Regions from separate parts of the Lentibacillus daqui genome, predicted to be linked through region 1. Evidence: riboswitches for the same ligand, from Rfam matches in the RefSeq annotation. Region 1 holds a riboswitch; each other region holds the start of a gene.
What was found. A riboswitch is a leader RNA that binds a small molecule or an ion and turns the genes downstream of it on or off. The one in region 1 is predicted to bind thiamine pyrophosphate.
Positions count from the first base shown of each region.

Region 2: it holds a riboswitch for thiamine pyrophosphate, as region 1 does, so the genes downstream of both, thiW (energy coupling factor transporter S component ThiW) here and thiT (energy-coupled thiamine transporter ThiT) in region 1, are expected to answer to the same signal.
Region 3: it holds a riboswitch for thiamine pyrophosphate, as region 1 does, so the genes downstream of both, tenI (thiazole tautomerase TenI) here and thiT (energy-coupled thiamine transporter ThiT) in region 1, are expected to answer to the same signal.

Region 1 is NZ_CP114176.1:1,028,397-1,033,021, reverse strand. It holds gene O2S85_RS05285 (ABC transporter substrate-binding protein) at 1-366, opposite strand, end outside; cobalamin riboswitch at 557-751, opposite strand; gene thiT (energy-coupled thiamine transporter ThiT) at 1,096-1,692, opposite strand; TPP riboswitch at 1,784-1,885, opposite strand; gene O2S85_RS05275 (BCCT family transporter) at 2,080-3,552, shown strand; gene O2S85_RS05270 (CalY family protein) at 3,631-4,218, opposite strand; gene sipW (signal peptidase I SipW) at 4,257-4,625, opposite strand, start outside.
Region 2 is NZ_CP114176.1:344,083-348,707, reverse strand. It holds gene O2S85_RS01855 (DHA2 family efflux MFS transporter permease subunit) at 13-1,521, opposite strand; gene O2S85_RS01850 (MarR family winged helix-turn-helix transcriptional regulator) at 1,550-1,987, opposite strand; TPP riboswitch at 2,311-2,423, shown strand; gene thiW (energy coupling factor transporter S component ThiW) at 2,512-3,000, shown strand; gene thiD (bifunctional hydroxymethylpyrimidine kinase/phosphomethylpyrimidine kinase) at 3,045-3,851, shown strand; gene thiM (hydroxyethylthiazole kinase) at 3,848-4,612, shown strand.
Region 3 is NZ_CP114176.1:912,749-917,373, forward strand. It holds gene O2S85_RS04790 (L-lactate permease) at 1-1,760, shown strand, start outside; TPP riboswitch at 1,881-1,989, shown strand; gene tenI (thiazole tautomerase TenI) at 2,163-2,822, shown strand; gene thiS (sulfur carrier protein ThiS) at 2,819-3,022, shown strand; gene O2S85_RS04805 (thiazole synthase) at 3,024-3,791, shown strand; gene O2S85_RS04810 (thiazole biosynthesis adenylyltransferase ThiF) at 3,852-4,625, shown strand, end outside.

The DNA of each region.
Region 1 (4,625 bases):
ATCAAGTGAAAGAATTTTTTCCACATTTAATTCCAGCCCACCGATTTTTTCCTTTTCGGATGCCTCTTTCGGAAAATCATCATGGTCAGATACACCAACAATTTGATCGCCAAGTCCCAGGTCAAAAGCAATTTCCGTATTACTTGGTAAAACCGAGACAATTCGTTCCGGTTTTTCATCAATGGTTAATTTATATCCATTCCCATCGGTCACTGTTACCGGAAAAGCCTGTTCCTCCGTCTGTTCTGTTTTAGTATTGTCTGCATTATCCTTTCCTTTTTCAGCGTTATCATCTGAATTTCCACAACCGGCTAAAATTCCTAAAAATAAGATAGCAGTGAATAAAACCAAATAAATCTTTTTCATGATCGTATTGTCCCCCCTAGTGTTTACAAAATAGCGCTACAAAGCAGTCTTCTCTCATAACCATGGATAAGCAATAAAAAAACACCTCCTATTAAAAAGGGGTGCTACTCATTAACAGTAGATGGATACTTATTTTTGACAAAGCAGTACCATCCAGCCAAGTTGCACACCTCCCTATCCGCGTAGGTTCATGGTGTTTCAGAATCAGGCAGTGTCCTGGCTCATGGTTACCGTTGCCCTTCCCTTCCCATACAAACCTATGTACAGTGGATTAAAAGGCAACAACCATTTACAGTGGCGGGACCGCGTCGGATTTACACCGAACTTCCATTTTAAGTCTATTATTCCGTGTTCAAAAAGAGGCACATCAGCCAGAATTCATTCGAACCTCTTGAACAGTTGCGCTAGACACCCGAGTCTGTTACACGAATATTTTATTTCCTCTTCCAGTATACAACATCCATGTCAAATCGAACAGGTAAATGATGAAAAATGACATACAATATAGATAAACAAAATACAAAATCATAATTAGCTACAGATTCTCACGGCAGATAGGAGAGTAAAAATAGGAGGAATCTATCGAGAGAAGAGCGGTCACGGGCGATGGGAAAGAAAAAGCGTGAGGAATCTACCGTGAACAGGGCGTCAATACCATCCAAAATAGAAAAATACAATCCGGATTGAATAAAGGACAGTCCCCTAAAATGGTAGAGGACTGTCCTTTTATTAACCTGCCCTTCGCTGCTGACCTATTTGTTTCGCCGAGGTGATGATTTGTCCTGCCTTTGAAACGATCAATCCCAAAATAACCGCACAGGCGATTGAGACAGCGATATAGGTGATGCCATTGGTAACCAGCGAATAAATAAATGGTGATTTCCCCGCCTCAATGGCATACTTCTTAAAGAAGATAACCCCAGCGACAAAATGCCAAAAATAACGTGTCGCCCCGCCAACAAATATGGCAATCGTCATCCATAACAAAGCATGTCCTTTGTGTCCCTTTTGTAGGTTCCCTTTGACTTGGTGATAAAACAGCCCTGCAAATCCAATACAAGCAAAAGCAATAAAATATTCAATAAATGCTTGGGTAGGGGTAAGTATCCATGCCTGACCAAGCGCAATTTGTAGAAGTCCCCAAAGAAAACCAGATAGGCTGGCCGCTACGAATCCCCAGCGAAAGGCAACGATAAATATTGGGATCATCGCAAAAGAAATGGAAATCGACGGTCCAAAACGCAATGATGGCAATAGATCCAGCACCATCGCAAATGCCGCAAGTATGGCCACTTCTATCAGTGTTTGCAAACTTAATTTTCGCATATAAAAATGCCTCCTTCAGAACGAACCAAAAGGGAGACATTGGTGAAATATACGGATTTTTATCGGGCAGCCATAAATCCAGCGAACCATCCGCATTTACTCACCACATCCCTACGCTAGTGCTAACTAACAGGTTCAAAGGGTCCGAACAATAACGTTCTCTCTCAGCTTTAAAGCTCCCCTTGTGGTTGCGTTATCATTTTATTTAATCTCATCATAGCACATGCCGGTCAATCATGCACTCTTTTTATTCATTAATTTCAATAATAGATTTTGGTGCTGACCTTTTATTTGTTGAGGATTCATGTACCCTCCACATGTCCCATTGCATTGCTTGCTGGTCTTTGTTATTGTTAATCCTATGTCAAAACTTTATCAGGGGGATTCATGAAGAAAGTTACAAGGGTTTTTTACATAACATTGGTAATAGTCGTCTTAGCCGTGATATTTGGTGTGGCATTTCCTTCACAATTTGAACGAATAACTGGCAACATAAAGGATTTTGTAGCTACTACATTCGGTTGGTATTACATGCTGTTGATGGCGGTCATGCTCATCGTTGCAATCATCATTGCCATTAGTCCATACGGCAAAATTCGCCTTGGCAAGGATCATGAACGACCCGATTTCTCAACACCAACATGGATTGCTATGTTGTTTTCAGCTGGTATGGGGATTGGTCTTGTTTTCTACGGGGCAGCGGAGCCATTATTTAACTATGCACTTGATGCTGCCACAGAGAAACCAGGTACTGATGCAGCATTTAAGGAAGGGCTTGCCTATAGCTATTTCCACTGGGGCGTACATATTTGGGCTATGTATGGTATTGTGGCACTGTCATTGGCTTTTTTTCAATTTCGTAAGGAAGAACCAGGATTGATTTCAGCAACATTAAAGCCGTTATTTGGAGAAAAAATGAACGGTCCGCTTGGTGTGCTGATCGATGTACTATCCGTATTTGCAACTGTATTCGGTGTAGCAACCTCGCTTGGTTTTGGGGCAGCGCAAATTAATGGAGGGCTTTCGCATTTATTTGGTATAAATGTTGGTTTTACCGCACAGTTTGTCATCATTGCTGTGGTAACGGTTCTCTTTATTGCTTCAGCGTGGTCAGGTTTGAGCAAAGGGATTAAATATTTATCCAATACCAATATGGTGCTTGCCGCTCTTTTACTTGTTATCGTCATCATCGTCGGCCCTACATTGCTCATACTGGATATGTTTACTGATACGTTTGGAAAGTATATGCAACATATTGTGGAAATGAGCTTTCGCACAGCTCCACTTACAGGGGACAATCGGGAATGGCATAATAACTGGACCATTTTCTTTTGGGCATGGTGGATTGCATGGGCGCCTTTTGTTGGAATGTTCATTGCCCGTGTCTCTCGTGGGCGCACCATTCGGCAATTTTTGTTAGGCGTCATGGTGATTCCAACATTATTTACTTCAATATGGTTTGCAGCATTTGGGACAACGGCAGGTGATGTACAAAATAGCGGAGTAGATTTGACCCAATACACGACAGAGCTTGTATTGTTTAATATGTTCGATCAATTACCATTATCATTCATCCTTTCCATTTTTGCTATTTTGCTAATTGGCTCGTTTTTTATTACTTCAGCAGACTCAGCAACGTTTGTTTTGGGGATGCAGTCAACACATGGTTCGTTAACCCCGCCGAATAATGTCAAGATTATCTGGGGAGTTTCCCAATCAGCTGTAGCATTGATTCTGCTCTATGTCGGTGGATTAACGGCAATTCAGAATACGATTATTATCGCGGCATTACCATTTTCCTTTGTAATGATTTTGATGTTATTTGCCTTGTTTAAGGCGTTGAATAAAGAAGTATCATGATTTTGCATACAAGCAATCGCCAGGACTGCCATTGCTAACGGGCAGTCCTGGTGATTTTAGTGGGATATTGTATTCATCTTATTTTTCATCGCCAGCAGTCTGTTGTGCATTAAATGTCCATTCCAGGTTTAAGGAGTCGCCTTGGAATTGGTTTTGATCTTTTCCGTCATCAATAAATTTAAACTTGACAACCAAATCATGTTCATCCCCTGCTTCCAATCCTTTCTTCCCTAGTAAAGGACTGAATACTTCATCATGTACTACTTCCGGATCCATATCTTTTAGTTCAGCTAATGTTGTTTCGTAAATAACCTCATTTAGTTGATCGGCATTATATAGGAATTCAACCTGAATATATTTACCGAAGTCATCCGTGTTATCCCCTTTATCATCAATCACACTGTAATCGGTCTCCAGTAAAACTTTATTCATATCCAGCGTTCCATTATTTTGTAATTCAAAGTCCCGGATCACGGAATCTCCTGGCTGTAATTCATCTACATCAATCACCGTTGTAGGTTGAACAGATAAGTCCAATTTCCCTGCAGCAAATGTATTATTGGTTGTCTCACTTGAACTAAAATATGCATATGTGCCTCCACCAATTAATGCGATCCCCAATGCTGCTGACATAACTCCCATACCCAATTGTTTTTTAATACCCATTGATTATTCCTCCTTTTATTTTTCCGCCCATAAGATTTTTACTTGGATTCTGTTTCTATTTCCTTTTTAGGCTGTTCAATCTGTCGAAGTGCTCGGTATATCGTAATTATCGAATAGATAACAAGGCAAACCCCCGGTAGCACCATCAGTAATGCCGCACCTTCCTTAGAATTGGTAAAGCTCATAACATATCCAAGATAAGGAATGGTAAAACCGCTGTACGTCCCGATAATATTTTCTTGTGCTACTGGTTCCAGGTCAGGTGCATCATTGGCATCACCTTTTGTAATATAGGTCTGATCTTTCTTCTGAACTTGCATAACGCGGTGGGTCACAATCATGCCATCATTTGTTTTAAATGTGATCACATCACCCTTATGAAATGGATGCTGACTATCCGTTTCCTT
Region 2 (4,625 bases), 680 kb from region 1:
GTCCCCTTATCATTACCCTCTTTCCGTTGAGAGTTTCCGTTTTCCTGATACCTCTGGTTCTTCTTCTTGTGTTGTTCTTCCACGTTTAATGAAGAATGACAGGATCAATGCAACCACAGCAAATACAGTGGATACCATAAATGCGTCATTGATTCCCTGAACCTGGGCAAGATTGGCAGCATGTAACATATCTTGCTCGTTATTCGGGTCAAAATGATTGTTGATAATAATATCTTTAATACTATTTTTTGCCTGGTTCGTCATGATGGTAACCAGGAATGCCGTACCAATCGCACCAGCTACAGCACGAACAGTATTAACCATTGCTGTACCATGTGGATAAAGTCGCTGCGGCAACTGATTAAGCCCGGCCGTCATAATTGGCATCATAATCATGGACATACCAAACATGCGAATGGTGTATATAATAATCAGATACAGATAGCCTGTTGAGTCGGTTAGCTGGGTGAACAAATACGTTGTTACTACTGTAATGGCCAATCCAAACACTGCTAATGGCCGCGCACCTATTTTATCAAATACTTTACCAGTGATCGGTGACATAATTCCCATCACGATTGCGCCTGGCATCAGCATTAAACCGGAATTCATTGGTGAAATACCCAGGATATTCTGCAAATAAATCGGGATCAAAAGCATTGGCGCAAACATAGCGACCGTAAGTGCCACATTAATGACCGTAGTAAGCGAAAAAATTCCGCTCTTAAATACCCGGAAATCCAGCATTGGAACTTCCATAACCAATTCGCGCCAAATAAACAAGGCAAGGCCGACAAAGCCAACAATCAATCCAATGATCACCGATGCATTGGTCCAGCCGTTTGTACCTGCAGTACTGAAACCGTACAGGATACCGCCAAAACCAAGTGTTGAGAGAACAATTGCCAGGATGTCGATGTCTGGAAATGTCTGTTTGGTTACATTCTTTAAGAAAATAACCGAGAAGATAATTGTTAATACAGCAATTGGAAATATAATCCAGAACAATAACCGCCATGAATAATTTTGTACTACAAACCCTGACAGTGTTGGGCCTACAGCTGGTGCAAAAATAATGGCAATCCCAATAATCCCCATTGCACCACCACGCTTTTCAACCGGGAACAAAGCCAATACAACCGTTGTTAATAGTGGCATAATAATCCCTGCGCCAACTGCCTGAATAACGCGGCCAGTCATTAAGATAATAAAAGTTGGTGAAATGGCACAGATTAATGTACCTGCAGCAAATAAGCTAATTGCAGTTATAAATAGCTGTCTGGTTGAAAACTTCTCCATTAAAAATGCAGTAATTGGGATCAGCACACCATTAACCAGCATAAATCCGGTCGTAATCCACTGTGCAGTGCTTTCCCCTATATCCAGGTCCTCCATGATCGAAGGCAAGGCCACATTCATTAACGTTTGATTCAACAGCGATACAAACGCACCAAGAATAATAACCGCAAGAATGGGGCCTTTTTTTATATTCGTTGCATTACTTGTAGTTGTTTCAGTCATGCTTTTCTTTCATCTCCTATTCCCTAAGTTATTGATTTTCCACATCCTCAAAATTCCGTAATAATTTTGCGGCTGTGTTCTTAAACTGATTTAACTCTTCCGTTGATATCCCATTGAACAATTTTTCAATAAATGCTTTTCGGGCAGCATTCATAGCCTTGACCATTTCCTTTCCGCTATCGGTAATGGACAGGTAAACAACCCGGCGATCTTCTTCCGTCCGTTTCCTTTCCACATATCCGCCCTCAACAAGCTTATCGGTAAGACCTGTCAAGCCGCCAGTAGTGATGGAAAGAACCATTGCTAGCTCAGAAGCACGTTGTTGTCCCTCATAATATAATTTATAAAGGACAAGTGCTTCTGTTCTGGAGAAAGCCGATTTCGTATGCTTTCTCCATTCTCCGGGGATTTTCTTCGTGATTTTCCGGAAAATGCCCTCCAACTCAAGGAAATCATCCTTCTTCATGACTTCCCTCCTTATATAAATATTATCTCACTAAAAAATATCTTATCACTAAACAATTTGATAACAAGATGATATTATACGCTCATGATTTTGGAGTGTCAACAGGTTTTTAACCTTAAAATGAAGCTTATGCAGGTTTGCGCCTTTACTTGTTTTAAGGCTGCGCTTACATCTAATGTAACAACATATTTTAACTCCCTCCAACCGCCAGGCAAGATAGAGGTAGAAGTTACAATTTTTCTTCACATTATAAAACGTGATTCATAAGTGACAAACCAATCCTTCTCTGTTAAGATTATTGCAACAGGCAAATTTCATAGTATTTACACTACTAGGGGTGCCCCGCATGCGGGCTGAGAGGAAAGTTGCATTTCTTTCCGACCCTTATGGACCTGATCTGGCTAATACCAGCGGAGGGAAGTAGTTGTGACAAATCACGATAAACTTTTCTCTACGCAAGCTGGGTCCATCATAAGGATCTAGCTTTTTTTATATGCCATGGAAACATGGAAAGGAGGAATTGGATGAACCGGACACGTTTATTAACAACGATGGCTGTTTTTGTAGCCATTGGAACAATTGGATCCCAAATTCTCTGGTTTCCTGCAGGAGTTGCTAAAGCCTATCCAGTACAGCATGCGGTGAATGTGCTGGCAGCCATCATACTTGGCCCAGCCCCCGCTGTTATGATCGCCTTCATGATCGGACTGATTCGTAACTTGCTTGGTCTTGGCTCCATTTTGGCGTTTCCCGGCGGCATGATTGGCGCATTTCTGGCAGGTTATCTTTATCGACGGTTCGGGAAAAAGATTTGGGCGGCAATTGGTGAATTTATTGGAACCGGTATGATTGGCTCTTTGTTTGCTGTACCGTTTGCCAACCTCTTGATGGGAAGTTCAGTTGGTGCATTATTTTTCTTCCCGTCATTCCTGGTAAGCAGTGGAGCTGGGGCGTTGATAGGCTGGATTATTGCAGCTCGGTTGAAACAACGAAACGTACTGCCAAACATTTAAAAACTGGAACAAGGGAGCCCCTTGTCCCGAAAGGATGATGACAAATGAGACAAATACCTTGTGCACTGACTATTGCTGGTACTGATCCTAGTGGCGGTGCTGGCATTCAGGCCGATTTAAAAACATTTCAGGAATTTAAATGCTATGGGATGTCGGTGATTACTTCCGTGGTTGCCCAAAATACAACCGGGGTTCAGGATGTACAGCACATTTTAACGGACATGATTGAAGAACAGCTGGATTCCGTTATTTCAGATATCCCGTTTCAAGCGTTTAAAACGGGAATGATTGCCAATACCGCGATGATGAAAAGTATCGCCGGCAAGATAGAAAATATTCCTGTCCCTTTTGTAATGGATCCGGTCATGGTCGCGACAAGTGGTGATTCATTAATTGACGAGGAGGCGCGTGACTATTTACGCAACAATCTGCTTTCTCTGGCTACATTAGTCACACCCAATGTACCGGAAGCAGAATATCTAACAGGGCAATCGATTAGCACCATGGATGATCTAAAAGAGGCCGCTGAACAAATTGTAAATAAGTATGGAGCAGGTGCCGCGCTTGTTAAAGGCGGTCATTTAGCGGGGGATGCTGTCGACTTTTTGCACGATGGCAACAAGATACACCGTTTTTCATCTGAACGCATTGAAACAAAAGATACCCATGGAACCGGTTGTACCTATTCAGCGGCAATTACCGCGTTATTAGCTAAAGGCAATCCGCTTTTAGAGGCTGTCAACGCCGCCAAGCAATATATAACGGCTGCCATCGGTCATTCGTTTGCAATTGGTCATGGCAGTGGTCCAACAAATCATTGGGCACCACGAATCGAGGAGGTCAGCAAATGAATCAGAAGGTCATACAGGAAGTAAGGGAGAATCGTCCACTTATTCATCATTTAACAAACCAGGTTGTCATGAACTTTTCTGCCAATGGATTATTGTCGTTTGGGGGAACACCAGCGATGGCAAACGCAAAGGAAGAAGCACGGGAAATGGCTTTAAACGCGAATGGTCTCCTGATAAATGTCGGTACCATTACACCATCTGAGGTTACCGCAATGATAAAAGCGGGAAAAGCTGCTAATGAAAAAGGAATACCGGTCGTGCTTGATCCGGTTGGCATTGCAGCAACACCGTTTCGGGATACGGCTGTGAAGCAAATCCTCAACGAAGTAAATCCGACTGTGATCAAAGGCAATGCTGGTGAAATTGCCTATCTGGTCAATGTTCCTTGGGAGACAAAAGGACCGGACGCTGTTGGTGAAGGAAATATTGCCGAAGTTGCTGCCAAAGCCCAGGAAAAATATCAAACGGCTGTTGTTATTACCGGAAAAACGGATATCATTTGTAGTGGAAATTATTTTAAAGAAAACCAGACCGGACATCCGTTGCTTACAAAAATTACTGGCGCGGGATGCCTGCTTGGGTCGATTTTGACAGCTTGCCTTACAACCAAGGAACCGCTGGAAGAGCAAATGCAAACCGCCGTGGAATTTTACGGACTCGCCGCAGAATATGCCGCTCTAAATCCAAATGTATCCGGGCCTGGTACATTTCTGGCTTATTTTATTGATGCTCTATCATTAGATGCGGATCAATTGGGATAGCGCTGTGAAAGGG
Region 3 (4,625 bases), 120 kb from region 1:
GTGAGGGAGTATTAACAGTGCTGGCGTTACTTCCAATCATTGTTGTTGCTTTATTCCTGGTTGGTTTCAAATGGCCAGCAAGTAAGGCCATGCCGCTTTCGTACATTACGGTCGTACTATTAGCATTGTTTGTTTGGAACGTCTCTTTTCCACAAGTCGCAGCTGCTTCGGTTAACGGTCTGATTGTCGCTATCACGCTATTGTTCATTATTTTTGGTGCCATTTTACTATTAAACACGTTACAAGAAAGTGGCGGACTGCATACCATTCGTCGTGGTTTTACCGATATTACACCAGACCGGCGGATTCAGGTCATTATTGTTGCCTGGCTGTTTGGTTCATTTATTGAAGGCTCAGCAGGGTTTGGCACACCAGCAGCAGTTGCTGTACCATTATTAGTAGGACTAGGTTTTCCTCCGATGGCAGCAGTCGTTTCAGGATTGGTGATTCAAAGTACACCTGTATCGTTTGGTGCGGTCGGAACGCCTATGGTATTGGGAGTAGGATCGGGGATAGAAACACTCACACAAATTCCGGATGTTCCGGCATTTATAGTTGATTTGGCTGGGAAAGTTGCTGTGCTCCATACGATAGCAGGGATGTTAATTCCACTGTTTTTAGTAGGAATATTAACCCGCTATTTCGGGAAAAACAAGTCATTTAGTGAAGGGTTGAAGGTATGGAAGTTCGCTATATTTGCAGCATTGGCGATGACCGTACCATATATCATTGTCGCGAATACGCTGGGTCCTGAATTCCCATCCATGATTGGCGGCCTCATTGGTTTATTAATTGTTATTCCAGCTGCCAAGAAAGGGTTTCTAATGCCCAAGGACGATGATGCTTGGGATTTTGAGCCAAAAGATCGCTGGGATCCGACATGGACTGGGCGGCTGGAAATCAAACAAAGCGATATTTATGCAGGAAAGATTAGCATGCTACGTGCATGGTCCCCATACGTATTGATTGCATTGATGCTGCTGCTTTCCCGAATGACTGTCGTGGGAGATTGGCTAAAAGCAGCAACTATTGAGGTTCCAAATATTTTTGGGACAGACATCACGTCCAGCTGGGAAATCCTCTTTTCTCCAGGTTTTATTTTTATTGTTGCATCTGTTTATGTGTACTACGCTCATGGCATGAAAATAAAAGAATATGCACAGGCTTGGAAGGATTCCGGGAAAACAATGCTTGCCGCAGGTTCCGCGCTTGTTTTTACCGTTCCAATGGTACAAGTATTCCTTAATTCGGATGGTGGAGCGGCTGGTTACGCTGAAATGCCAATCGTCCTTGCAGACGGTGTCGCAAATCTGGCGCAAACGGCATATCCATTTTTTGCAACATTTATCGGTGGGCTAGGTGCATTTGTCGCTGGAAGTAACACGATCAGTAATATGATGTTTTCCTTGTTCCAATACGGCGTTGGTGAACGAATCGGCGGAGATCCAACCTGGATGGTCGCACTGCAGGCAGTAGGTGGAGCGGCCGGTAACATGGTCTGTGTGCATAATGTTGTCGCAGCCGCAGCCGTTGTTGGTTTAGTCGGAAAAGAAGGGCATGTCATTCGCAAGACCCTACTGCCATTTGTCTATTACTCCCTATTAATTGGTTCGATCGGCTATTCGATCATGTGGACATCCGAAAAAGGCATATTTAACATCGGATCGATCATTGCTGTCATTATTTGGGCAATTGCTATCTACTTCATTGCCACGAATAAAAAACGACTAAATGCGCTAGAACAAAACATTGCTTCGTAGCGTAAAATAGGAATGAAATATGAAAAAAGTTTGTTCATCCATTCATACTTACAAAATATATAAAATTCATTGACAAATCCTCCACACATGGTATGATACAAGCAAAGGTAAAATTTAATAAAAAACCGCTAGGGGTGCCTTCCAAAAAGGCTGAGATTAAAGTGTGACTTTAAGACCCTTGGAACCTGAACTGATTAATATCAGCGTAGGGAAGTGATGTGGAACAATAGATGTTCAAGGAATGTAACATAGGCTGGTAAAATTTCTTCATTTCTTGTATTTGTCCATAGTTGTTCAAAATAATGAACAATCTCAGGTGTTCTCAAATAATTATCCAACCACTTTCTCGATGCGCTGTCATCTTGAAAGTGGTTTTTTGTTTTGCTGAAAGGATAGGTGTTCATGGAATACAACAAAACATGGAAAAGGAAAAAGGATATAAACGCCACTAAGGAATTACATGTCGTCTCAACGGGTCAACAAACCGCTGAAACACTTGTACAAATAGTGGCAATGATTCATAAAGGTGTTAACAAGATTCATTTACGGGAGAAAAGTTGGACAGCTGCCGAACTAGTCCGGGTAATTGAAGCTTTAACGGATCGCGGTGTGCCGCTCGAAAAAATTATTGTTAATGACCGTGTTGACATTGCGCATATCTTAGGAGCAAATGGTGTTCAGCTTGCCCATCATAGTATCGATGCTTCATTGGTCATGCAGGCTTTTTCATCATTAAAAATCGGTTGTTCGATACATTCGCTTGACGAAGCAATCAAGGCAGAAAAGAAAGGGGTTGATTATCTTCTATATGGACATATTCATTGCACGAGATCAAAAGAGGGAATGACACCGAGAGGACTAAATAACTTGCGAAAACTCACGCAGCAAGTAACCATTCCCGTTATTGCCATCGGAGGAATCACACCTGAAAATACACATGACACGTTGGCAGCCGGGGCGAATGGAATTGCCGTTATGTCAGGCGTTTTCCAAGCAGATGATCCAGTGCGCGCAGTCATGAATTATCGTAAAGCAATGCATACGCAGGAGGTGATCCTATGAAGTTACGAGTAAATGGTGAACGGATTACCATTCCGTCTTCGGTAGCAACCATCACTGAGTTACTCGCATATATCCAAGTGAAGAATCCTGTCACTATTGTCGAACATAATGAAAATATTTTGGAAAAACATGACTATGACAGTGCAAAATTATCGGATGGAGACAAAATAGAATTAGTTCAATTTGTAGGAGGCGGTTGACTTGCTAACAATTGGAAATAAGCAATTTAATTCAAGATTATTATTGGGTACAGGAAAATATCCGAATTTTGATATTCAAAAAGCAGCGATTGAAGCATCGGAAGCAGAAATCTTAACGTTTACCGTTCGCCGGATGAATATTTATGAGCCAAACCAGCCCAATTTCCTGGAAAAACTGGACGTAGAGAAATTTAGTCTTTTACCGAATACGGCTGGTGCAAAGTCAGCGAAAGAAGCCGTACGACATGCCAAGTTGGCAAGAGCATCGGGACTATGTGACATGATCAAAGTGGAGGTCATTGGTTGTGATAAAACATTGCTGCCAGATCCGCTGGAAACATTAAAGGCAACGGAAGAATTGCTAAAAGAAGGATTTATTGTTTTACCGTATACTTCCGATGATGTGGTACTAGCCAAAAGGTTGGAGGAGCTTGGCACACATGCGATTATGCCTGGGGCGTCACCAATTGGCTCGGGGCAGGGAATTATCAACCCGGTTAATTTGCGTTTTATCATTGAGCAAACAGAAGTTCCTGTGATTGTTGATGCCGGAATCGGCTCCCCGGCCGATGCAGCTTATGCAATGGAACTTGGTGCAGACGCTGTTTTATTAAATACGGCGGTTTCAGCGTCTAAAGATCCGGTCAAAATGGCAAAAGCGATGAAGCAAGCAGTGGAAGCTGGTCGCTTAGGATATGAAGCTGGGCGTATCCCGAAAAAACGGACCGCCACAGCAAGCAGTCCAATGGAGGGAATAAGTATTGGCTGAAAAATCAATACCTACTCAAAAACATGATCAAAATACGAACGAAAAGGGACAGGTGAAGGGATGAATGATCGTTATTCCAGACAGACGTTGTTTAAGTATATTGGTGAAGAGGGCCAACAAAAAATGGCGGGAAAACAGGTACTTATCATAGGTGCGGGTGCGCTTGGCACAGGAAATGCAGAATCGCTGGTTCGTGCGGGTGTAGGAAAAGTAACCATTGTCGACCGTGATTATGTAGAATGGAGCAATTTACAGCGGCAACAGCTTTATGTGGAATTGGATGCAAAAAACCGGATACCTAAAGCTGTTGCTGCAAAAAAACGGCTGCAGCAAATCAATTCCGAGGTAGACATTGAATCACATATTTTAGATATCACACCACCGGAAATGGAGCAACTGATCAAAGGAGTCGATTTAATTATTGATGCGACGGATAATTTTGATATTCGCATGATCATCAATGATATCTCGCAAAAATATCAAATTCCATGGATTTACGGGTCGTGCGTGGGTAGCTACGGCATAAGTTTTACAATTGTGCCAAAGGAAACACCATGCCTCCATTGTCTTATGGAAGATGTCCCGATTGGTGGTTTAACCTGTGAAACGGCAGGAATCATCAGCCCTACTGTTGGAATGGTCGTTGTACAACAAACCATTGAAGCTTTCAAAATACTTACGGAGAATTGGGATGCACTTAGAAGAAAGCTAATCTCCTTTGATCTATGGAGTAATCATCATTCATCAATTGATATATCAACGGTGAAAAAAGCAACCTGTTCGTCTTGTGGAGAAAATCCAACATATCCTTTTCTTTCCTATGAAAATCAAACA